Regions from separate parts of the Erwinia magellanica genome, predicted to be linked through region 1. Evidence: predicted binding sites of a transcription regulator. Region 1 holds the regulator's gene; each other region holds the start of a gene.
What was found. The regulator LexA, encoded in region 1, represses DNA repair genes until DNA is damaged. The targets are predictions, from matches to a motif close to TNCTGTATGTACATACAGNA.
Positions count from the first base shown of each region.

Region 2: umuD (translesion error-prone DNA polymerase V autoproteolytic subunit) is a predicted target of LexA. The motif match lies at 4,242-4,261, and genes of this name have one in related genera.
Region 3: mutH (DNA mismatch repair endonuclease MutH) is a predicted target of LexA. The motif match lies at 2,787-2,806, and genes of this name have one in related genera.
Region 4: dinG (ATP-dependent DNA helicase DinG) is a predicted target of LexA. The motif match lies at 3,964-3,983, and genes of this name have one in related genera.

Region 1 is NZ_JBCHVC010000003.1:532,549-538,418, reverse strand. It holds gene plsB (glycerol-3-phosphate 1-O-acyltransferase PlsB) at 1-1,078, opposite strand, end outside; gene AAH450_RS14235 (diacylglycerol kinase) at 1,207-1,566, shown strand; gene lexA (transcriptional repressor LexA) at 1,683-2,291, shown strand; gene dinF (MATE family efflux transporter DinF) at 2,394-3,716, shown strand; gene AAH450_RS14220 (CsbD family protein) at 3,957-4,166, shown strand; gene zur (zinc uptake transcriptional repressor Zur) at 4,519-5,034, opposite strand; gene AAH450_RS14210 (conjugal transfer protein TraF) at 5,511-5,870, shown strand, end outside.
Region 2 is NZ_JBCHVC010000002.1:326,024-331,893, reverse strand. It holds gene AAH450_RS08780 (four-helix bundle copper-binding protein) at 1-147, shown strand, start outside; gene AAH450_RS08775 (hypothetical protein) at 802-972, opposite strand; gene AAH450_RS08770 (diguanylate cyclase) at 1,382-1,948, shown strand; gene AAH450_RS08765 (con-10 family general stress protein) at 2,544-2,723, opposite strand; gene umuD (translesion error-prone DNA polymerase V autoproteolytic subunit) at 3,804-4,223, opposite strand; gene AAH450_RS08755 (hypothetical protein) at 4,565-4,801, opposite strand; gene AAH450_RS08750 (hypothetical protein) at 5,653-5,862, shown strand.
Region 3 is NZ_JBCHVC010000005.1:291,133-297,002, reverse strand. It holds gene ptsP (phosphoenolpyruvate--protein phosphotransferase) at 1-1,814, opposite strand, end outside; gene rppH (RNA pyrophosphohydrolase) at 1,827-2,354, opposite strand; gene mutH (DNA mismatch repair endonuclease MutH) at 3,041-3,727, shown strand; gene AAH450_RS18230 (TerC family protein) at 3,808-4,518, shown strand; gene AAH450_RS18225 (YgdI/YgdR family lipoprotein) at 4,688-4,903, shown strand; gene AAH450_RS18220 (NADP(H)-dependent aldo-keto reductase) at 5,098-5,870, shown strand, end outside.
Region 4 is NZ_JBCHVC010000002.1:601,393-607,262, forward strand. It holds gene AAH450_RS10120 (helix-turn-helix domain-containing protein) at 1-560, shown strand, start outside; gene AAH450_RS10125 (GNAT family N-acetyltransferase) at 560-1,081, shown strand; gene AAH450_RS10130 (DUF3750 domain-containing protein) at 1,534-2,310, shown strand; gene AAH450_RS10135 (iron-containing alcohol dehydrogenase family protein) at 2,540-3,625, opposite strand; partial or broken gene AAH450_RS10140 (agmatinase) at 3,659-3,770, opposite strand; gene dinG (ATP-dependent DNA helicase DinG) at 4,007-5,870, shown strand, end outside.

The sequences.
Region 1 (5,870 bases):
TACCTTTAAAGGTACGCCGGATAAAGAAGGCACCCAGACGGCGGAAAATCGGGCCAGCTGGCCAGAAGTTCAGGTTAATACCGGCAGCGATGTGCGGCGGCACCAGACCCTGGTGATAGAGCACATAAGAGAGCAGCAGGTAATCCATATGGCTGCGGTGGCAGGGCACATAAACGATCTCATGACCGTCCTGAGCCAGCTGACGCACACGCTCACCGCCGTTGACGTTAATACCCTGATAGAGTCGGCTCCATGTCCAGCCCATGATGCGGTCCGTCAGGCGAATCGCTTCATAGGAGAAATCCGCGGCAATCTCTTCCATCAGCTCAATGGCATTCTGCTGGGCTTTCTCGTGGGAGATTTTCTTGCTGCGCGCCTCATCCTCTACGGCTTTGGCAATGGCTTTCGACTGCAACAGCTTGTTGAAAAGGTCCTGACGGACGGGCAGACGGGGACCCACCGCAGCCAGACGCTGGCGGGCAAAGTGCATTCTCGCCACTCTTGCCAGCTTCTGCGCAATGCTTTTATCCGTACCGTGTTCGGTAGCCATGCGGCGAAGCGACACCATAGGCGAAAAACGCACAAAGCTGTCGCGGCCTAACCAGAGCACGGCAAAGAATTTCTGTACACCATTCAGCACGCGCAGATGGGGTTGATCGTCACCCTGCACTTCGCGGCCAGGTGCCCGACCAAACATCACCGAGACCGGCACCATCTGCACATCCAGCAAAGGATTGCTGCGGTGGAGATCCAGGTACTCATGGAAGAGTTTCACCGACTCCACGTTTGGCACGAAATAGGGGAAAACACGCGGCCCGTCATGGATAAAGACGTGACGAGGCAGTACCGTTCCGTCGATTTCAAGCGGCTCCAGCGGATCGGGGAGATCCTGTTTGCGGCACTGTTCACGCAGCGCCAGCAGATCGGCCTTTGAATCATAGGGCAGCACATACATAATAGGGCGCGATGTGTCGAGCGACAGCTCAGTGACCGGCTCGGCAGGAATCGCTTTACTCTTTACCAGAAATTTAACCGGTAAATTCAATAGTTTATAATATAAATTACGCCAACCTGACATAGACAACATGAAGCCTCTTGTTAGCAAAGCGCCGCAAGCATACCAGAAAGCGCCAGTGAGATCTGTGGTGTTGCAAATTGTGCGCCACCCAGACATTGACGTTAATCATCACAAAGGGTTCCCTCATTATGGCAAATAACGTCACCGGACTGACCCGCATTATAAAAGCCGCTGGCTACTCGTGGAAAGGAATACGCGCTGCCTGGCAAAACGAGGCGGCTTTTCGGCAGGAGGCGGTGGCTGCCGTTATTGCCACCCTCGTCGCCTGCTGGCTCGACGTGGATGCCATTACGCGAGTGCTGCTGATAGGGTCTGTGGTGCTGGTCATCATCGTAGAGATCCTCAATAGTGCGCTGGAGGCGGTGGTGGACCGTATTGGCAGTGAATTCCATCCGTTGTCTGGCCGCGCGAAGGACATGGGCTCTGCTGCTGTGCTGCTGACGATATTACTCGCTATTTTTGTGTGGGTAATGCTGTTAATGGGTTAATTACGGGATGTTTTCCCGTTTTTAGCGAACCGCCGCTATTTAAGCAGGTTTAGGTTTTCAATGCGCAAATACCTGTATATACTCACAGTCGACTGTATAAACAACCAGGGGGCGGGATGAAAGCACTAACGGCAAGGCAGCAGCAGGTTTATGACCTGATACGCGACCACATTAACCAGACCGGCATGCCACCGACGCGGGCGGAAATTGCTGCGCAGCTCGGCTTCCGTTCCCCTAATGCGGCTGAAGAGCACCTCAAAGCGCTGGCGCGTAAAGGCGTGATTGAAATTGTCTCTGGCGCATCACGCGGTATCCGCCTGATGATGGAAGATGAGACAGGGTTGCCGCTGATAGGGCGCGTTGCTGCCGGGGAGCCTTTACTGGCAGAGCAGCATATTGAAGGGCATTTCAAGGTGGATCCGGGCCTGTTTAAACCCGGTGCCGATTTCCTGCTGCGCGTCAGCGGGATGTCGATGAAAGACATCGGTATTATGGATGGCGACCTGCTTGCCGTGCATAAAACTCAGGATGTCCGTAACGGCCAGGTAGTGGTGGCGCGTATTGATGATGAGGTCACGGTAAAACGCCTTAAAAAACAGGGAAATATTGTGCATTTACTCCCTGAAAACAGCGATTTCCAACCGATCGTTGTCGACCTGCGTCAGCAGACGCTGTCGATTGAAGGGCTGGCCGTGGGCGTGATCCGCAACGGTAACTGGCTCTAACGATCGGGGCCGGGCGCACCCTCAGAGCGGTGCGTCATTGGTATCGCGGCACCGGCCTGGTGCCGCGATAGTGCTTATTAGCCAGTCGCACAGTGGATGATAATGCGATTATTTTCCCCCTCGGATAAACATCTCTGGCGGCTGGCGCTGCCAATGATCCTGTCAAATATCACCGTGCCGCTACTGGGGCTGGTGGATACGGCGGTCGTTGGCCATCTGGATAAGCCTGCCTATCTTGGTGGCGTAGCCGTTGGCACCACGGCCACCAGCTTTCTCTTTATGCTGCTGCTGTTTTTACGCATGAGTACTACCGGCCTCACGGCACAAGCTTTTGGCGCCGGAGATAAACCTGCTCTGGCTCGTGCGCTGATGCAACCCCTCCTGATAGCCGTGGCCGCTGGCCTGCTGTTTGTTCTCCTGAAATCTCCCTTAACGCATCTTGCGCTTTCCCTTGTTGGGGGCGACAAAGAGGTGCTGCATCAGGCCGCCCTGTTTATGAATATTCGCTGGCTCAGCGCACCCGCCACGCTGGCGAATCTGGTGCTGCTTGGCTGGCTGCTGGGCGTTCAGTATGCGCGAGCGCCGGTGATCCTGCTGGTGGTGGGGAACGTGGTGAATATCGCGCTGGATCTCTGGTTGGTGATTGGCCTGAAATGGGGCGTGCAGGGTGCCGCTGCCGCGACGGCCATAGCGGAATATGTCACCATGATTATCGGTTTAGTGATGGTGTGGCGCGTGCTGAAGCTGCGCGGTATTTCGCTGCCGGTGTTAAAAACGGCCTGGCGGGGCAACATCGGGCGGCTGTTGCGTCTCAATCGCGACATTATGCTGCGCTCCCTGCTGCTGCAACTCTGCTTCGCCTCACTGACGGTTCTGGGGGCGCGGCTGGGGGGCGAAGTTGTCGCCGTCAATGCGGTGCTGCTTATGTTCCTGACATTTACGGCCTATGCGCTGGATGGCTTTGCCTATGCCGTTGAAGCCTGCTCTGGCGAGGCCTTTGGGGCCAAAAACGCAGAGAAGTTGCTCTCCGTCTGGCGCGCCGCCTGTCGTCAGGCAGGGCTTGTGGCGCTGGCTTTTTCCCTGATTTATGGTCTTACAGGGCCGCAGATAGTCGCCTTGCTGACCTCCATTCCGTCCCTGCAACAGCAGGCCGACAGTTACCTGTTCTGGCAGATCGTGCTGCCCCTCTGCGGAGTCTGGTGCTATCTGCTTGATGGTATGTTTATCGGTGCAACGCGAGCCAGCGAAATGCGTAATGGTATGGTGATTGCGGCTGCGGGGTATGGCCTGACGCTGTTTACCGTTCCGCTGCTGGGCAACCATGGGCTGTGGCTTGCAGTGACGGTATTCCTGCTGCTGCGTGGGCTGACGCTCTGGCTTATCTGGCGTCGACACTGGCAAAACAACAGCTGGTTCGCGCAGTGAAATTATTTGTTACTCTCCTCTGCCGCTTCGTTAATGGCTGATTTACAACGCCTTTTTACAGGGCGCGTTGTGCATCGGTTTTGATTCTGGCGTAAAATTTTGCCAAACAGAGCAAGATTCTAATCTTCTACTATAATTATCGTATGTCAGGCGATTGAGCAGCGTTTTATGTTGTTGCTCTCAGTTTCGCTGACAAGATAATCCTAAAGCTGTGTAAACCTAAGGTCGAGGAGAGACAAGATGAATAAAGACGAAGCCGGCGGTAACTGGAAACAGTTGAAAGGTAAGTTTAAAGAAAAATGGGGCAAGCTGACCGATGACGACATGACTGTTGTTGAAGGCAAACGCGATCAGCTTGTTGGCAAGATTCAGGAACGTTACGGTTATGGTAAAGACCAGGCTGAGAAAGAACTCAGCGAATGGGAAACCCATAATAACCACCGTTTCTGACAGCCAGAGAATTCTCTGACAAGAATTTAGCGTTTCAGGACGATGCTCCTACCCAGGCACATGGACTGTGCCACTTAATCCCTTCAGACACCTTGTTTACTCTCGCCCTTCAAATAGATAATTCACTCTTCTGGCACCATCCCTCCGCGGCAAAATCCCTGTATAGCATCCATTTGAGCCTGTCTGCTCTGTAGCAAATTTTCAGTGTAAGTTTGTCACTTCACAGGGCAACCAGTCTGCGTTACAGAGAACCAGCGCTTTTGCTTTAGGCCCGCCTTGTGGCAGCGCTCCTGACCCGGCAAATTTTTATTATTCCGCATCTGAAGCCCGCGCTTTTAAGCGTTAATGCTTCTTAACGCCCGCGTTTCTTCGGGGCGGGGGTATGATCGTGCTGGCACGCATCCTGATGGGTACAGGCTTCAACTTCAACGCAAGTATGGCATAAACCATGAGCTTCAATAACGCTATGCGCCAGGGCGAATCCGGAAGTTAGTGCCAGTGATTTCAGGATATTCTCCACGCCTTCCGCCTGCTGTTCCGCGACGGAACCACACCTGTCGCAAATTAACATGGCTGATGTGTGTGAAGGTTGTTCGAAATGATGGCAAACCACATAGCTGTTCGTCGATTCCACGCGGTGGACAAAACCCTGCTCCAGCAGAAAATCGAGCGCGCGATAGATGGTAGGCGGCTTGGCCTGAGGCTCTGATGCTCTCAGCAAGTCCAGCAGGTCATAAGCACTGATCGCACCCTGATGCTGGCTCATTAAGCGCAGCACTTCCAGGCGTTGAGGCGTCAGCCTGACATTACGTTGCTGGCAGATCGTTTCCGCCTGCGACAGGATTTTTTCAGGACTGCTTATGCTCATAACTTTCCCCTCAGGCCAGATCAGATTGTTATGTTATCACGCCCACCGCAAAACGCCGAATTCAGGCAACACGCCTCTCTCAGCCAGGTTTTACGGCGCTAAATCATTGAACTTACGCTGGAACTGAAAGAGATTTGCACTAAAGCTAACCTGTTAACGCCCGTTAATGAATTGAGCGCCAGTAAACTGTGCCAAAGAATATCCATAAAACTTTATTAATGTGAATTGCAGCCTGTGCGGATAATCGGTACTTTGTTACGGCGGTTATAGTGCATTTAAGATAAAAAAAACGTTACGGACAGCTTATGAATCTGCCTGCTAACAGATAAATAAAACGGCAATAAGCCGAAAAGCCCCACCATTGTTACTTACTTCTCAGCAATGAAACGCTGCCTCTATGTCCATTATTCAGGCAGCAGAAAACTTCACGCTTTTAACGGCGTTTTCCTCTTTGTCTGGATGGGTCTCAAGTAAAAATGGTAAAATTAATCCGTAAGTTGAACAGCTTTTCCCGCCCTGTAGTATTTCCCATTTTATTTTTGGCTCCCCTCAGCGCTCTGGCCGCCGGTAACTATTACGATGCGCGCAACGATGCCATGGGCGGTACAGGTGTTGCCTCTTCCACTTACGGCACTGCCGTACTGGCAAACCCGGCGTTGATGACCAAAGCGCAGCCGGACGACACGGTAAGTATTATCCTTCCGGCAGCGGGTTTGCAGGTCACGGATAAAAACAAGCTGATTGATAAGGTTGATGACCTGACTGACAGCGTTGACCGTTATCAGGATCTGGCGGGTAGTCTTACCAGCTTTGCCGATTATCCAAAAGTTCAGGCA
Region 2 (5,870 bases), on a different contig from region 1:
GACTCAGCCAAAAAACTGTGCGCTCTCTGCGCAGAGATTTGCCAGCAATGCGGTGATGAATGCGGTAAGCATCAGCATGATCACTGCCAGCAATGCGCCAAAGCGTGCCATAACTGTGCTGAAGCCTGCCGAAAAATGGCCGCCTGACCAGCCGCCAGCCGATACAGCCCGCCAGATGCGGGCTTTTTTCTGCGCGAAAATCGCCTGGAGTACCGTTGTGGGCCGCCTCAGAGATCAGATAGCGTTCTCCTTCTATGAGGCCTGTGACTTGCTCTTTCGCCCGCGCCAGCGCACAGCGGCTAAAGATGCAGATGATGAAATGACTGAGATAGCTGTTTGGATCAGATAGCTGTAAGCAGAAAAAATTGCCTGAATCCCGCGGCGACACGCAAAACAATCTCTTGCGTGCTATTAACCCTCTTCGTCAGATAGTGAATTTCATATCAAATAAGTGACGATCTCAGAGGCGCGTGTTTTATCCCTAAAGTTTTACGGGGAATTGTCGATAATGTGTTCACCTGATGCTGCAAGCTGACGGATGAAAACTAAAAAAGACGAACCACAGCAAAACTTAGCCCGCCTTGTTGCGGGCTTTTTTGTCGCTGTCACAGCACCCGTTTTTATCTGCAAGAGTTGAAGCAGGTGTCAGATAACTCTGAACTTTCAAACCTAAGAATGCCCCTGGAGTAATCCCCTGGGCTGGCGTGTAGGCTGGATAATCTACGCACGCAGAGAATTGCGGGTGTGGTTCAAGAGTAATAATCACTCCTTTCCCGACCTTTATGGTCGGGTTTTTTGTGGCTAGAGCCGCAGCTCACCCACTGCGGATTCCACTGACACATCTTCATCAACCTCACTTAACAAGAGTGCCATCTCACGCACGCTATCGTTTGACAGTTCCCTGCCCTCTGCCAGAACCTGATACACGGCCTCGCCCAGTACTTTCACTACATCATCTTGCGCGTTAGCCATCTCCGTCAATCCTCCTCTGGTTGAGTTATAACCATAAAGCAAACCAGGCGAAAAATAAATACCCTTAAATATCAACAGGTAGAGCCTCACATACTGAGATTAAAACTTAAGGGCAGCCAGAGTAATCCCGCCCTGTTTCTTACGCCCATTTCCGAAAGGGGTATCAGAGAAACCCAGCTTGCGGCAGGGGATCCGCCATCGGCGTGCCCGCCCAGCTTAAGGTCAGGACAAGCCGCTCTTCGGTAAATCGTGATTTTTCATTGGCACAATCTCCGCTCAGAGGGGTGAGCGTGCCGGCGTTCTGTTTTGCAGGGAGCCAGAGTTCGGGTCAGGGTCATTCGCTGATTTCTTGCATATGGTCTGCCCGAGTCTAAGCTTTATCTCCTGCCGTCAAAAAAGGGGAAACAGAATGTATCATTCCGACCCACAGATGCTTCTGCTGCTGTACTTTGTTCTGCCCGTCTGGCTTATTGCCGGTTTTGCCGACTGGCTTTGCCACAGGGCAACGGATATTGAAACGACAACGGGGCTTAAAGAAACTTACATACATATTCTGATGTTTCTAGAGATGGGCCTGCCATTACTTGCGGCTCTGTTTCTGGACGTCAACTCGCTGGTTATCGCCTTTATGATTGTGCTGTTTTTCTGTCATGAGGCGACCGCCTTATGGGATGTCAGCTATGCCGTGACAGCAAGGCGGGTTTCCCCCATTGAGCAACATGTGCACAGCTTCCTGGAAATGGTCCCTCTTATGGCGCTACTGCTGGTCATTTCACGTCACTGGCCACAGTTCCTGGCATTATTCGGTTTGGGGGATGAACCTGCACGATTTGAGCTGAAACAAAGGGATGACCCGTTGCCTGCTGGTTACATTACTGCCGTGCTTTCGGGCATCTTTTTTCTGGAGGTGCTGCCTTATCTGGAGGAATACTGGCGTGGGAAAAAAGCCAGGAAAGGCGGATCGGGAAGAGGTTAAAAAGAAGGCAAAGCCAGCGGGCGATTCAGGCTCTCACCGTTTTACAGCCTGACTCTGTTACCCTGATTACATGCTGCGAAGCCGCGCGCTTCAGCGACCTCCTGACGCGCCGCGCCGCACAACGGCATGGGCTAAAAATACGGGCCTGACTGCCCCTCAACCTAAGGAAGCGCCAGCCGACTAATTCGGCATCAGGATAATTACCCACTTATAAAACGACAATTCATCTGTAACGCGCTGCGCGAATAGTTTCAGCGGGTTAAAATAATAACGCTGGCAACAATTGCGCTAAAAATTTACCCCATGATGGCACTTACATCATTAATTAAAATCATGCCCGGCAAATAAAAGCATAAGCAGAACGCAGCATTGTGAGCATTTAATAATATATCGTTGAGGAGCAGGCTTTTGATTAAGACGATAAAACAGGGAGGCGGGCTATTGCGCATTAAAACAAAACTGCCCGGAACGTATAATTTTATTTATACGCCCCAGGCAGTTATACACATACGGTCGGCTTAATGAGAAACAGAGAGCCTGAGTATACCTGATTTAATTACGGGCTGGCTGTTTCATATTAAGAAGTGACAAGCTGTCACTTTTCTTTGCGTCCGCCACCGTGGCTGTGTTCACCACCTTTTTTACCGGCTTCGGAGGCTTTTTCACGATCGTTTGCGAAGTTACCACCGCTATTCTTGCCGCCTTTTTTGCCCGCTTCAGAAGCTTTTTCAGGATTTTCTGCGAAGTTACCGGATCCACCGCGATGTTCAGTCATAAATACCTCTCATTTTGAATGTACTAGTTTTAACTTCCAGACCAACGGCAGGTTATCAGGGAGTTATCCTGTGTGCCGTCACTCAGTTATTAAGCTTAGCCACTCTGCTTTTTTATGCAAAAAAAAATTTATAAGCGAAGCGCTGAATAATCATCGAATAAATAGCGTGGCGACCATGCTTATTACTGCGACCTGGGAATAATTATCACTTAAATTAAATATTTACGTTCTACCTGATAGCAGCGTTTAAACAGAAGCTGACAAATGTATTAAGATGAAAAAAGTTATTACCTGAAGTATTAATCGCAGCAAGGTAAGAAGTCATTCTGTTAAAGGCCTTATAAATCAAAAAAATATAAAACCTGTTAAGGCGTTCTTTATCAATGCAGAGAACGAAGGAAAAAACGTACCTCAAGGAGTGAGCAGCCGGTTGCTAATCAGATGCGCTGGCAATACCGGGGAGTGTATGTGCCGGAACGATAGTGCTGTTCCTGATTGTGCCTCTGGCTATCCGTGGGCTTCCCACTAAGGGATTTGTGAGTAACAAAACCTTCACCGCCAGTCGCGGGGGAGCAGGAACGTTCCGGACGCGCTAAAAGCTCAGTTTCAGGTTTCAGGTTTCAGGTTTCAGGTTTCAGGTTTCAGGTTTCAGGTTTCAGGTTTCAGGTTTCAGGTTTCAGGTTTCAGGTTTCAGGTGTCAGGTGTCAGGTGTCAGGTGTCAGGTGTCAGGTGTCAGGTGTCAGGTGTCAGGTGTCAGGCAGATGACATTACCGTGACGATGGAAAAAGGTGCATCAGACAATCGCTGCACCCATACTCCGTTAAGGCCGGAAGCAGGCAAGTGAACTGATACTGACTTTCGCCACGGGGCAATGGGTTCCGACCACAGCCTCTGCTCTCTTAAGCGGGTTAACATCAAACCCCGTAATGGTCAGGCGGCGAACTACTACTCTCTCCTGAACAACGGGTGATACACCGCCCAGACAGATCCGGGATATGCCGCCCAGACAGATCCGGGATATGCCGCACCCGAGAGGCCCGAACGGAGTAACGATTCGCCGTAGACATCATTAAAGGCATCTTATCGGCACGCTTTTATGGTAAAGGTCACCACACCAAATATCTCCAGCTCATCCTCAGATTTAAAGGTGATTGGGGAGTATCGGCTATTGTGCGGCAGAAGATGCAGAAAGGGGCGTGTACGTAATTCCTTAACGGTGAACTCGCCTGAAACGGAAGCCACTACAAAATCGCCATGCGTGGCGGTAAGAGAGCTGTCTACCACCAGCATATCGCCGTCGGTTATCCCGACATCAATCATCGAATCCCCGCTTACGCGAACAAAGTATGCCGCGCTGGGCTTCTGTATAAGCAGATTATTCAGGTCAATGCGTTGCTCAACATAGTCCTGGGCGGGGCTGGGTAAACCGCAGGGTACGCGGTCGATGAACAATGGCAGAGTAATGACAGCTCTGATTTCAGCAGGTTTTAAAAATTCCATAACAAGCCCCCGGTTAATTACTGTATATATATACAGTAATATCGGTTGGTACTGGCTATCAAGGAAAATTTTAGCGCTCGTGCACTTTGCGCGGTTGCCCCGGATGGCATTGCAGCCATTATTGCTTAATAATCATGATCATTGCTGAACGGATGATTAAACTAAAGAACATAAGCCACAGTACTGCTGAAGGGGGGAAAGCCTGTGATTAAAAATATTTATAACGCCCGGATGCGCCAGCAAGCTTTGCACTATATAGCCATGGCGCCTATATGCAGGTAACCCCACAACGCTGTAACTAGTGAATAAGCCTGAAAATAAATACCCGCAGAGAGGGACAGTCAGGCATCGTTGCTTTGCCGCCATTGCAGGATCATCTCTCTGGTAACTTCCTTTTTATAGCAAAGTGGCGCATAGCCACCAGCTTTGCTCCATGCGCTTCGTCTGCCGCAGCTGCTGCCATTTCTTGCTGAGTTGAATGGACAAGCGCATACGCCTGGATACGATGCAATGGATTGATCAATAAGCTGCTGTTTAATCTGATCGTCACTCAGATGAGCAGTTTTAGCCAGCACCATTTCGGAAGAAATGAGTCCGTATAAGATAATTACCGTCAGCGAGACAGTTCTGAGAAGCATGACCGTTTCCTCCAGAGTGGAGGCTAAAAGGTAACCGGTGGCGTTACGATCCAATGGGTGAATCAAGCATGATTTCATGCCTGTTTACCGTTCACTTGCATCCTGGCACCCGCTCAAATGTGTAGAGGGGTTGTAGCGATTGTCAGCGCCTGCGATCGTGAAGGATCCTTCTAACGCCTACTGTAAAAGTAATCAGCAGGTCTACCTGGCGGTCATCGCGTTATTTTTATTGTGCCTGTTATCCGGCTCCTGGCTCTTCATCAGGAGTAAACTCAATCACCAGAAAATTCCGAAGTTTCAAACCTAAGAATGTCCCTACAGTAATCATCGTGGCTGCCTGGTAGGCTAAATAAACTACACATGCGGATGAATGCGTGTGTGATACAAGAGTAATATTGATTCCTTTCCCGACCATCATGGTCGGGTTTTTTGTGCGTGTTTCTGAAACAACCGGCCTCTGCTGGTGATGACCATAAGGCGTATAAAAAACTCAACGCCCCTTCCCCCTGTCGCAAATCAGAGCTACCAGAACAGCGCCCCCGCGATATACTCCAATCAGGAGGGTAACCTGTGCCCTACACCGAAGCAGTACATAGCAAAGAAGTGCGGGGAAAGATTAGTGTCAGTCTGGCTGCGCCAGAAGATGCTTACAGCGGCGTATAAACCCGTAGAACACATGAAGTGCAAGCTGGCGCAACTGCATGATGACTTTTCAGAGCGGTTCCCCTACTACCGCAACGAGTTGATGACAATCCGCAGGGTAATCCCGGTTTATCAGAAGGAGGCTAAACGTGAAGAAGACAATATATCTACCTCAATACGATAAAAAAGCTGAGGCGCATATCGTTGGGGATAAAATAAAGGTGCGATACGATGAAAATGAAGACTTCCCTAAGCGTCTTAAAGTAAAAGATCAGTTTTATGTCGTTATTGACGGCGAGGAGAGAATTATGGTGCTCACCAGAAGCCCGATTGGCTCATGGCATTTTACTCTTCAGTAGCGTGTTAA
Region 3 (5,870 bases), on a different contig from region 1:
ATCATAAAGATCATTGAGGGCACCTCGATCATCACGCCGATCCTGGGGCTGGGGATGGCGTAGCCCAGCATCTCTTCCACTTCACGAGCGGCACGATCGATCAGCCGTTTCGCTTCGTCAATTTCATCAATGCTGGTGATCATCGGCAGCAGGATACTGAGATTATCGCTGGCGACGTTGGCGCGCAGCATGGCCCGTACCTGGACCAGGAAAATTTCCGGCTGGTCGAGCGTCAGGCGAATGCCTCGCCAGCCCAGGCAGGGGTTCTCTTCAGAGATAGGCATATAGGGCAGCTGCTTATCCGCCCCCACGTCCAGGGTTCTCAGCGTAACGGGTTTCTCCAGAAACAGCTGAAGCATGCCCTGGTACTGCGCCACCTGCTCCTCTTCCGAGGGGAAGCCGTTTTGCAGCATAAAGGGAATTTCGGTGCGGTAGAGTCCGACGCCATCAACCCAGCTTCCCTGCGCTTTTTCATGTTCGGCGCTAAGCCCGGCGTTCAGCATCACCTTAACCAGTTCGCCGCTTTTAAGCCTGGCGGGCTGTTCAACCACATCTTCGGCCAGCTTGCTCAGCTCATTTTCTTCGCTGATCAGCCGCTGGTACTCCTGCACCAGCACCGGCTCGGGATCCACTAACAGCTCGCCGCGATAGCCATCTACTATCAGCAGCCTGCCGTGCAGCAGCTCGGGCTGAATATCTGCCCCCATTACCGTCGGGATGCCCATCGCGCGTACCATAATAGCCGCATGGGAGTTTGAGGCGCCATCTCTGACCACCACCCCGGATAACCGGCCGTGAGGCAGCTCCGCCAGCGTGGTAGCTGTCAGCTCGTCGGCCACCAGTACAAACCGTTCAGGCCAGGTATTGGTGCCCTGCACGGTATCGTCGAGGTGAAACAGCAGCCGCTGCCCCAGAACGCGTAAATCGCCGGAACGCTCCCGCAGATAGCTGTCTTGCAGGCTGGCAAACTGGGCCGCAAACTTCTCAATGACTTTCTTCACCGCCCACTCGGCAACCGATCCTGCATCAATCTCGGCATAGAGATCTTTTTTCAGCCGGTTGTCGCTGAGCAAGTGTGAATAGAGATCGAAGATTGCCGCGCTCTCTTTATGCATGCTGGCAGTAAAGCGTTTGCTGTAGCGCCGGAATTCGCTGGAGGCTTCATCCATCGCCAGCGAGAGGCGCTCACGCTCACGATGGGTATCAAGAGTGGAGGCCGCGAAAACAAGCTCAAGGGAAGGCTGCGTGGTATCCACCCACCCTTCTGCAACCGCCACGCCCGGCGATGCGGCCAGCGCACGGATCCGCGTCTGACGATATTGCCCAAACAGCGCATTCAGCTGGGATTGCGACAGGATGGTCGCCATCTGTGTCGCCAGGGTGACCAGGAATGACTCTTCACTCTCGTCGAACTGACGATGCTCCCGCTGCTGAACAACCAGTACCCCCAGCAGCTGACGACGGCTGATAATAGGCACGCCCAGGAACGAGCGGAAACGCTCTTCTTTTACGGAGGGAATATATTTGAAGCTGGGGTGACTCTGCGCATCAGCAAGGTTAATTGGCTCAGCCAGCCTGCCCACCAGCCCGACAATCCCTTCGTCAAAGGCGAGTGCCACAGTGCGACCACGTGGCTTTTTCAACCCACGTGTCGCCATCAGGTAATAGCAGCGGCGATCGTGATCGGCAAGGTAGACCGAACAGACTTCGGTTTCCATCGCCAGGCAGATCTCGTTGACCAGGATATCCAGCGCCTCCGTGAGCCGGGGCGCTCCTGCCACTTTTTCAACTATTTCGCGAAGCTGTGTGAGCATAATCCAGGTGGCTTAACCTCTCTTCCGTCGATAAGCAGGCATATTTCGCTGTGCGGTACTCTCCTGCAACGGCATCACCACGCTGGCAAACTCTTTCATCACCCGACGATAAACGTCGCGTTTGAACGAGACTACCTGACGAACCGGATACCAGAAGCTGACCCAGCGCCAGCCATCAAATTCCGGCGTGCTGCTGGTTTGCATGTTGATATCCGCGTCATTGCACAATAATTGCAGAAGAAACCATTTCTGTTTCTGGCCGATACAGACCGGCTTTGTATCCCAACGCACCAAACGTTTTGGCAACTTGTAGCGTAACCAGTTTCGGGTAGAGGCAAGGATGCGAACATCTTTGCGGTGCAAACCGACTTCTTCGAAAAGTTCCCGGTACATCGCCTGTTCTGCCGTCTCCCCAGCATTAATCCCTCCCTGGGGAAACTGCCAGGAGTGCTGACCAAAACGCCTGGCCCACACTACCTGTCCCTGCCTGTTACAAATTACGATACCAACATTCGGGCGGTAGCCATCATCATCGATCACTGGACTACCTCTAACTAAAACTCGGATGTTCTGATTGTTTCATACTCCTCACAGGTGGTAAACCACTGCTTTACGCCCTCAGCACGCGGTAAACGCGGGATAACTTGCCCTTCCGGGCCGAGTTATAAACAGAATAAGGTGTGAAAGCGCGATCTTATTCACGTTTTCTGTGGATAGCTTTGTGCAGAACTCTGTTAACCATTGGGGAAAACTTTTTCCTGCCCCTGCCGCTCAGGCGCGGGCCGTTTTAATAACTTACTCTAAGTATTAGGATTTATCCGGATATACAGGCTCCTGCTGGTCTGTTCATCCTGTTGTCACAGTGCTATGCCGCGCAACTGGCGAAAGATCGAGCACTGCACTTTTTATCCACAGGTTATGCCGCTGAGTTAAGCATAAATCGTGCAAAAAGTCGTAAATCCATGCCGTCAAGGCTGTAAATCGAAACAGTAGTGTTGTAAAAAGTGAGTTATCCCATTTTTCTGTGGATAACAGGGGGTGTGATCCTGTTCATTGTCGGTGACAACTTTGGCATAACCTTGCGGACGCGCGCTGTTTTCCCGCCACAGGAAAATAAAAAAGCATGATTTATCATGTTATTATTCCTGTTTTACACAATCATTTTTTGCGGCTGAGCCTCAGCGCAAAAGTGTGGTTATTTTTTAACCAACTACAGCGAGTTATTCATGGGCGGTGATCTTATCCCGGTGCCCTCTCCGGAAAACGAGGGGGTTCTGCTGGCACGTGCTCAGCACCTGGCGGGTTATACCCTGGGTGAGCTGGCAGAGCGCGGAGGGTTGGCGATCCCTCAGGATCTCAGAAGGGATAAAGGCTGGGTTGGCATGCTGCTGGAACGCTATCTGGGTGCCAGCGCAGGCAGTAAACCGGAACAGGATTTTGCGGAGATCGGCGTTGAGCTGAAAACCATTCCGGTTGATGCACTGGGTCGTCCGCTGGAGACGACTTTTGTTTGCGTCGCCCCGTTAACCGGCAATACGGGCGTCACCTGGCAGACAAGCCATGTTCGCCACAAGCTGCAAAGGGTTCTCTGGGTTCCCGTTGAAGGGGATCGCGCTATTCCGCTGGCTGAACGCCGCGTCGGTGCGCCGCTGTTATGGAGTGCCAGTGCAGAAGAAGAGGCGCTGTTGCAGCGAGACTGGGAAGAGTTAATGGATATGATTGTGTTGGGACAGGTAGAGCGCATCACCGCCCGGCACGGGGAAGTGCTGCAAATTCGCCCCAAAGCGGCTAACAGTAAGGCGCTGACGGAAGGAATTGGCGAAAACGGTCAGCCGATTATGACCCTTCCCCGCGGCTTCTATCTGAAGAAATCTTTTACTGGCCCGCTGCTGGCTCGCCATTTTTTATTGTAGGAGCTGAAGCCACGGATGGCGGGCAGCCCAGGGGTTGCGTATACTCCCCGTTTACTTTTCGTTTAGGATGCAATGTTAGTATGTTTGATTGGATTGCAGATCCCAATGCCTGGCTGGCCCTTGGTACGCTGACGATTCTTGAGATCGTTTTGGGTATTGATAATATTATTTTCCTCTCTCTGGTTGTCGCCAAACTTCCGAAACATCAGCAGAATGCCGCCCGCCGCATGGGTCTGGCTGGCGCGATGTTAATGCGTCTGGGCCTTCTGGCCTCTATCGCCTGGGTTATCCGCCTGACCACGCCGCTGTTCACGCTGATGGATCACAGCTTCTCCGCCCGCGATCTCATCCTGCTCTTTGGCGGCCTGTTCCTGCTGTGGAAATCGAGCGCGGAAATCCATGAGACGATCGAAGGTGGTGAAGAGGAGCATCAGACCAACGTCCATTCGTTTATTGGTGCCATCGTACAAATTATGCTGCTGGATATCATCTTCAGCCTGGACTCGGTCATTACCGCCGTGGGCCTTTCCGATCACCTGATTATTATGATGGCTGCCGTGGTAATAGCGGTTGGCGTTATGATGTTTGCCGCCAGATCGATTGGGGAATTTGTAGAGCGTCACCCTTCCGTTAAAATGCTGGCGCTGGCGTTCCTTATTCTGGTCGGCTTTACGCTGATTCTGGAAAGTTTCAATGTCCACGTGCCAAAAGGTTACATCTATTTCGCCATGTTCTTCTCAATGGCGGTTGAGTGCCTGAATCTGATGCGCAGTAAAAAGAAACTTGCCTGATCTGAGGCAGGCCGCTTACCCGGCCTGCCCCCTGCCTGTAATATCATTTTACGAATAAAGTCAATGGCACCACGTGCTTGCTCCACACTTTCGGAGTTCTTCTACTGATCCCCTGTACAAAATGCGTTATAAACAGACGCATCAGTTTCAGGTATTAAGGGAGAGAGATATGAAGTATGTGTTTGGCGCAGCGGCGCTGATGTTGGCCACACTGGTCAGCGGGTGCAGCAGTGATTACGTCATGGCCACCAGGGAAGGCAATATGATCATGACTCAGGGAAAACCTGAAATAGATAAAGAGACCGGCCTGGTGAAATATACTGACCGTTCAGGGCATGAGTTGCAGATTAATGGTGATGAAGTTTCCTCCATTGTTGAACGCTAAGAGACCTTACGCCACCCGTTTATTCTGCCAGGGTGGCTCTCTCCGCACTTCCCGATAAATCCCCTCTTCCCCCTGCCGCTTACCGCGGTTATAGTCAAATGCCGGATCTGAGTGCGCACCGCGAGGCTATGCACCTCATGCAGGGCATGCTTCAGATTCCAGACCTTTTAATAATGAAAAAAGGAAGCCGGCAAATGCACTATCACCGTATCCCCCACAGCACCCTGGAAGTCAGTAGCCTGGGTTTGGGAACCATGACGTTTGGTGAGCAGAACAGCGAAGCCGACGCCCACGCCCAGTTAGATCTGGCGCTCCGTTCCGGTATTAACCTTATTGATACCGCTGAAATGTACCCGGTGCCTCCGCGTCCGGAAACCCAGGGTTTAACCGAAAAGTATATTGGCAGCTGGCTGAAGGCTCGCGGCAACCGTGAAAAAGTGATCCTGGCTTCTAAAATTGCCGGGCCGGTTCGCGGCGCTGATGCCTCTATCCGCCCCAATCAGGCGCTTGACCGCAAGAATATCCGCGAGGCGCTGGATGCCAGCCTTAAGCGACTTAATACGGATTATCTGGATCTCTACCAGCTGCACTGGCCTCAGCGTCAGACCAACTATTTCGGCAAGTTATCCTATGAGTACAGCGAGGGCAGTGCCACGGTAACGCTGCTGGAGACGCTGGAAGCCCTTAACGAACAGGTCCGGGCCGGGAAAATTCGCTATATCGGCGTCTCAAATGAAACCCCCTATGGCGTGATGCGTTATCTGCAACTGGCGGAAAAGCACGAACTGCCGCGCATCGTCAGCATTCAAAACCCCTACAGCCTGCTGAACCGCAGTTTTGAAGTGGCTCTGGCGGAGATCAGTCATCTGGAAGGGGTGGAGCTGCTTGCCTATTCAAGCCTGGCCTTTGGCACGTTGAGCGGGAAATACCTGAACGGGGCAAAGCCGGAAGGCGCACGCAACACGCT
Region 4 (5,870 bases), on a different contig from region 1:
CTGATTGCGCCTCTACTGAACAACGTCTCGCCCGGCGACTGGCGGCGCTGCGTGTTGAAAAAGCGTGGTCGCTGGAGACGCTGGCTGAGATGACCGGCATCAGCAGAGCCTCGCTCTCCCGCATCGAACGCGGCGAGACCAGCCCCACAGCCTCTTTAATGAACCGTTTATGCATCGCCTATGGGCTAACCATGTCGCGGCTGTTAAGCGAGGTAGAAGAGCCGGGGCCGCAGCGTTTACGCCGTCACGAGCAAAGCGTCTGGCACGACCATGAGAGTGGCTTTCAACGGCGGAGCATTTCGCCACCCGCCAGCAACTTTCACGGCGAGCTGGTAGAGGGAAGGCTGATAAGCGGTGCAAGGATTGACTATGATGCGCCGCCGGTGGAAGGGATAGAACAACATATCTGGATGCTTGCAGGCGTGCTGGTGTTCAGCATGAACGATCAGCAGTGGCGGCTGGAAGCGGGCGACTGCCTGCGCTTTCACCTCTCTGGCCGCTCCTCTTTCCACGCGCCAGAGCCTGAAGGCGCGCATTATGCACTGGTGGTGTGTCGTTGATGAACAATCTTCAGTATCAGACCCTGACTGCCGCACAGGCAGAATCTGAACAGGCAGCCTTGTATAATGTGCTGCACGCTTGTGTGGCAGAGGGTGCCAGCATTGGTTTTACTTCTCTGGATGCCAGACCCATGCAGCGTTTATGGCAGGGGGTTATCACCAGCCTGGCAAACGGCAGCAAACAGCTGATTGTTGCCCGGCAGAACGGTGAGATTGTGGCGACAGTGATTGTGGTGCTGGAGATGCCGCCAAACGGCGAGCATCGGGCTGAAATAGCCAAACTGCTGGTGCACCCCAAAGCCAGACGTCAGGGCATTGCCCGCATACTGCTGCAACAGGCTGAAAAGCTGGCGCAGCAGGCGGGGCGATCGCTGGCGGTGCTGGATACCCGCACGGGCGATGTCGCGGAGCAGCTTTATCTTTCGCAAGGATGGCAGATAAGCGGGCAGATCCCCGCTTATGCACTCTCCACGGCAGGCGTATTAGATGCCACTACGGTGATGTACAAATTTTTGCAGTGAAAAAGGGCTAAGGTCAGCCCTGGAGAGGCCGCCCGTGAAAAGGCAAAAAAGCTACAGCCATGTTTAACCGCATCGTGCTGCACAGGAAGCCGCAGCAGAGGAGCAGTAAAGCACCGGCTGTTGAACCGGAGATACATCGCCCTGCGCTGCCGTAAACAAATTACCTTGCCGTCAGGATCATCACAAAATCCACTGAGCGACAGGGCGCTCACGGCAATTCGCTGAATTAACGGCCCGCGTGTTAGTGGCAGAACAACCGCAGCAGCGCACCATTTTGCCGCTCATTGCACACATTATGCTGTGCAAAGAATAATCATTGAACAGCGGCAGCTATTTCAGTAATGTGACAAATATCACCTTCCCCGAGTCTGACGACGCCCTGTCCCAGCCGCGAAATCAACCCAATCCGAAACACATTTTTTACCCGCTCAGTAGGGGTGGACAAAGGAACTATGCTCTATTTGAAATTCATCACTTTAGGCTTTCTTTGCATCATGCTGCTCTCTTTTGGTCAGAGCTACTATAAAGCCACGCACAGCGGTGTGGAACTCCGCGGACAGAGCTGGTCTACCGCAAGACGCGACTCTGCGGAGATGGCGCCAGACCCGGTAACTTTCCGCCAGATGGCCATCGTGCAGGTCTATGTCGCCCCGACCTTTGGCTGGCGGGGACTGTTTGCCGTGCACCCCTGGATCATATTTAAAAAGGCAGGGGAGACGCAATTCAGCCGCTATGAGGTGGTGAGCTGGGGCAGCAGCAACGTTATCCGCGAAAATTATGCGCTGCCGGACGGCTACTGGTTTGGCGCAAAGCCGCAGCTGATTGTTGACCACCGTGGAACTGCTGCCGCGGCAATGATCCCGCAAATCGAGAAAGCGATAAAAAGTTATCCCTGGCCGCATACCTACCGGGTCTGGCCCGGCCCGAACAGCAACACCTTTCTGGCGCATATTGGCAGGGAAGTGCCCACGCTCCGGCTCGATTTGCCTGCTAACGCCATTGGAAAAGATTTCCGTCCGCTTAAAAATCCGGTTGGCTTACCACCATCAGGCCGCGGGCTACAGCTTTCGCTGTTGGGCGTGCTGGGCCTGACCCTGGGAGGAGAAGAGGGGCTGGAAGTGAATATTCTGGGCTTCAATATGGGCATTGATGTGAAATCTCCGGCGCTGCGCTTGCCATTTGTTGGTCGTTTAGGGCAAACCAAGCTGGAGAGTGAGGTCGCGGGATAACCACTGCGGTACAAGAGAAGTTCGTCAGCACATTCTCTTCTGGCGGCGCCTCCGCAGGCGGTCAGCATAGCCGGATGGCACCAGTTTTTCAGGGCGATCCGGCTAGTTGAACCGGAAGGCATCGCTATCCTGCGGAGCCTGCAACTCTTATGCAGTCTCCGCAGGGCACTGTCAGCAGTGACGCTGCGGGATCACCGTCTGCCGTTTCCAGACCAGAAATAAAGGAACATTACCGCCCGACCGCCAGCGCTTCCACCCGGCGGATAGCCTGATAAAGCGCCTCAACAGTGACCGGGTGCGCCATATTTTCCATATCTGGCGCGTGCACGGATTCGCGAACAATTATCGCCAGTTCCTCATCGGTCAGATCGGCAATCTCCTTAAGAGTGAGTGGTACGCCACACTGGCGGGCCAGCGCCATCTCGTGCAGCAGTTCTTCATCAGGACGGTTTTCCAGCGCCAACAGGCAGAGATTACCGTAGGCCACCAGCAGGCCGTGACCAAACTCACGGGTTTTGTCGCAGAAAGTAAAGCCTTCATAAATGGCGTGTGCCGCCGCAGCGTGAGCGCCGTTGCTCATCAGCGAGGTCAGCCCGGCATAGGTAAAGATTGCGTCTAAGGCCTGATCAAGATGGTAATCCGGCAGATTTTTGCGCACCGCTTCACAGGCTTTCGGGCCATGTTGGGCAATCACTTCATAGCAAATCTGGCTGTGCGCCAGCGAGGACCTGGCGCTGGCATCAACCGGTGGATGGCGCTGACTGACGGCGCGGAACTCATACCATTTCGCCAGCGTATCGCCCAGCCCAGCCGACAGCCAGCGCAAGGGCGCCTGGGCCAGCAGTTCGCTGTCGATAATCACCGCTGCCGGTGCCTGTGACAGCGGGAAAATATCGTGGAAATTTCCGTTGTCATCATACCGAATCGTCAGCGGCGTAACGGCTGAGCAGGTGGCAGCAATGGTCGGAATAGTGATTACCGGCAGGTTATGTTCCGCGCCTACCGCTTTACAGGTATCCAGCGATTTTCCGCCGCCAGCGGCGATGATCACCTCGACATTCAAAGAGGTTGCCAGCTCCCCCAGCCGCTGAATTTGCGCCAGAGACGTTTCGCCGCCAAACCATTCGCAGCCCAGCAGGGTCACTTCAGCATCGGCAAGCTGGGTGCGAACCTGGGACTCCACAGCTTTTATCGCCTGATGTCCGCCTATTAACAGCGCGCGCTGGCCCAGTTCCCGGCAGATCTCACCTAACTGATGAATAACGCCCGCACCACGCAGCACGCGTGCAGGAAAAACCAGATTTTGTTCAGACATGCGTGACCTTTTGAAAGTTGACGCTCAGAGCCTTCAGTTGTACTTCACTCCGGGTAATATGCAGAGCTTTTCATAAAGAATATTTGCCGCTGACCCTATAAGAAGGTGGAACCTCCAGCAGATCGCTGCCGGTCAGCTTAAGGCCCAACCGTGCACAATCTCTACCTTTGAATGGAGGGCAGCGCGCCCGGCTTCAGCGTGCAGGCGTAATACTCTGTCCGGATTCAGGCAAATGACAGCTGTTGCCTGGCCTCTCACCGGGTTCTGCGCCTCTTGCCATCTGGCCAAACTGCGAGCTGCCCCGAGGCAATAAGTGAAGAAGGCTGACGCGAGCCTGATACTGTGTAAAAATACAGGCCGTTTCAGTAAAAAGTGGTTGTTATGGCGTTATCTGCCGCGTTAAAAGCGCAAATTGCGGAGTGGTATAAAACCCTTCAGCAACAAATTCCTGACTTTATTCCCCGCGCACCGCAGCGGCAGATGATTGCCGAAGTGGCGAAAACGCTGGCGGGGGATGATGGCCGTCATCTGGCGATTGAAGCGCCCACCGGCGTGGGGAAAACGCTTTCTTACCTGATCCCAGGGATCGCCGTCAGCCGCGCGGAAGAGAAACCGCTGGTGGTAAGTACGGCTAACGTGGCGTTACAGGATCAGATATTCAGCAAAGATTTACCGCTGCTGAAGAAGATCATTCCGGATCTGCGGTTTACCGCCGCCTTTGGCCGTGGCCGCTATGTTTGCCCCCGTAATCTGTCGGCTCTGGCCACCGATGAGGAAAAACAGGGCGATCTGCTGCTCTTTCTGGATGAACAGATGACCGCCAGCAAGGATGAGCGGGCGCTCTGTACCACTCTTGAAAAAAACCTTAACCGGCATCAGTGGGATGGTCTGCGCGATCACTGTGAAGATTCTATTGAAGATTCGCTCTGGCAGCGCCTGAGCACCGATAAAGCCAACTGCCTTGGCAGCAACTGTCACTGGTTTCGCGAATGCCCGTTCTATGTGGCGAGGCGTGAAATAGAAAACGCGGATGTGGTGGTGGCGAACCATGCTTTAGTGATGGCGGCGCTGGAAACCGAATCGGTACTGCCGCCGCCGAAAAATCTGCTGCTGGTGCTGGACGAAGGGCATCATCTGCCGGATGTGGCGCGGGATGCGCTGGAAATGAGCGGGGAAATCACTCCCGGCTGGAATACGCTACAGCTTGATCTCTTCTGCCGCCTTGTGGAGCAGTGCCTGGCCCAGTTTCGCCCCAAAAGGCCGCCAGGCCTGAGCAATCCTGAGCGTCTGAAAGCGCACTGTGAAGAGGTGCGCGAGCAGTTGCAGCAGCTCTCTCATATTCTTGCCCAGCTGCTGCCGCCCGGCAATCAGGAGGGCGAATACCGTTTTGAAATGGGGCTGCTTCCCGAAGAAGTGCTGACCCTGTGCGCCCGTCTGTTCAAACTGTGCGATGGTCTGCGCGGGCTGGCGGAAGCGCTGCTGAACGATTTAAGCGAAAAGTCGGGGCAGTTTGATGTGGTCAGGCTGCACCGCGCGCTGATCCAGATGAATAAAGCGCTTGGCTGGTTTGAAGCCAGCAGCAAGCTCTGGAAACTGGCGGCGATGGAAAAAGCCTCTGGCGCACCGGTCTCTAAATGGGCAACCAGAGAGATCCGCGACGGCAACGTCCACTTAATGCTTCACTGCGCCGGCATCCGCGTCAGCGATCAGCTGGAAAAGTTGCTGTGGCGCAAAATCCCCCATGTGGTGCTCACTTCCGCCACGCTGCGCTCGCTAAGCAGCTTCCAGCGCCTACAGGAGATGTCCGGCCTGTCGGAGAAGGTGGGCGACCGTTTTGTTGCGCTGGATTCGCCGTTTAACCATATAGAGCAGGGCAAGCTGGTGATCCCGCAGATGCAGTATGAGCCGATGCTGGCTAACGAAGTGAAGCATCTGGCGGAGATGGCGCACTTCTTCCGGGCGCAAATTAAACTTGGCCTGCACAAAGGCATCTTAGTGCTGTTTGCCAGCGGCCGTGCGATGCAGCAGTTCCTCTCTTATCTGCCTGAGCTGCGTCTGATGATGCTGGTACAGGGCGATAAACCCCGTCCTGCGCTGGTGGCGCTGCACCGCAAGCGCGTTGAGCAGGGGGAAACCAGCATTCTGGTCGGGTTGCAATCTTTTGCCGAAGGGCTGGATCTCAAAGGGGATTTGCTGTCGCAGGTGCATATTCATAAAATTGCTTTCCCTCCGGTGGACAGCCCGG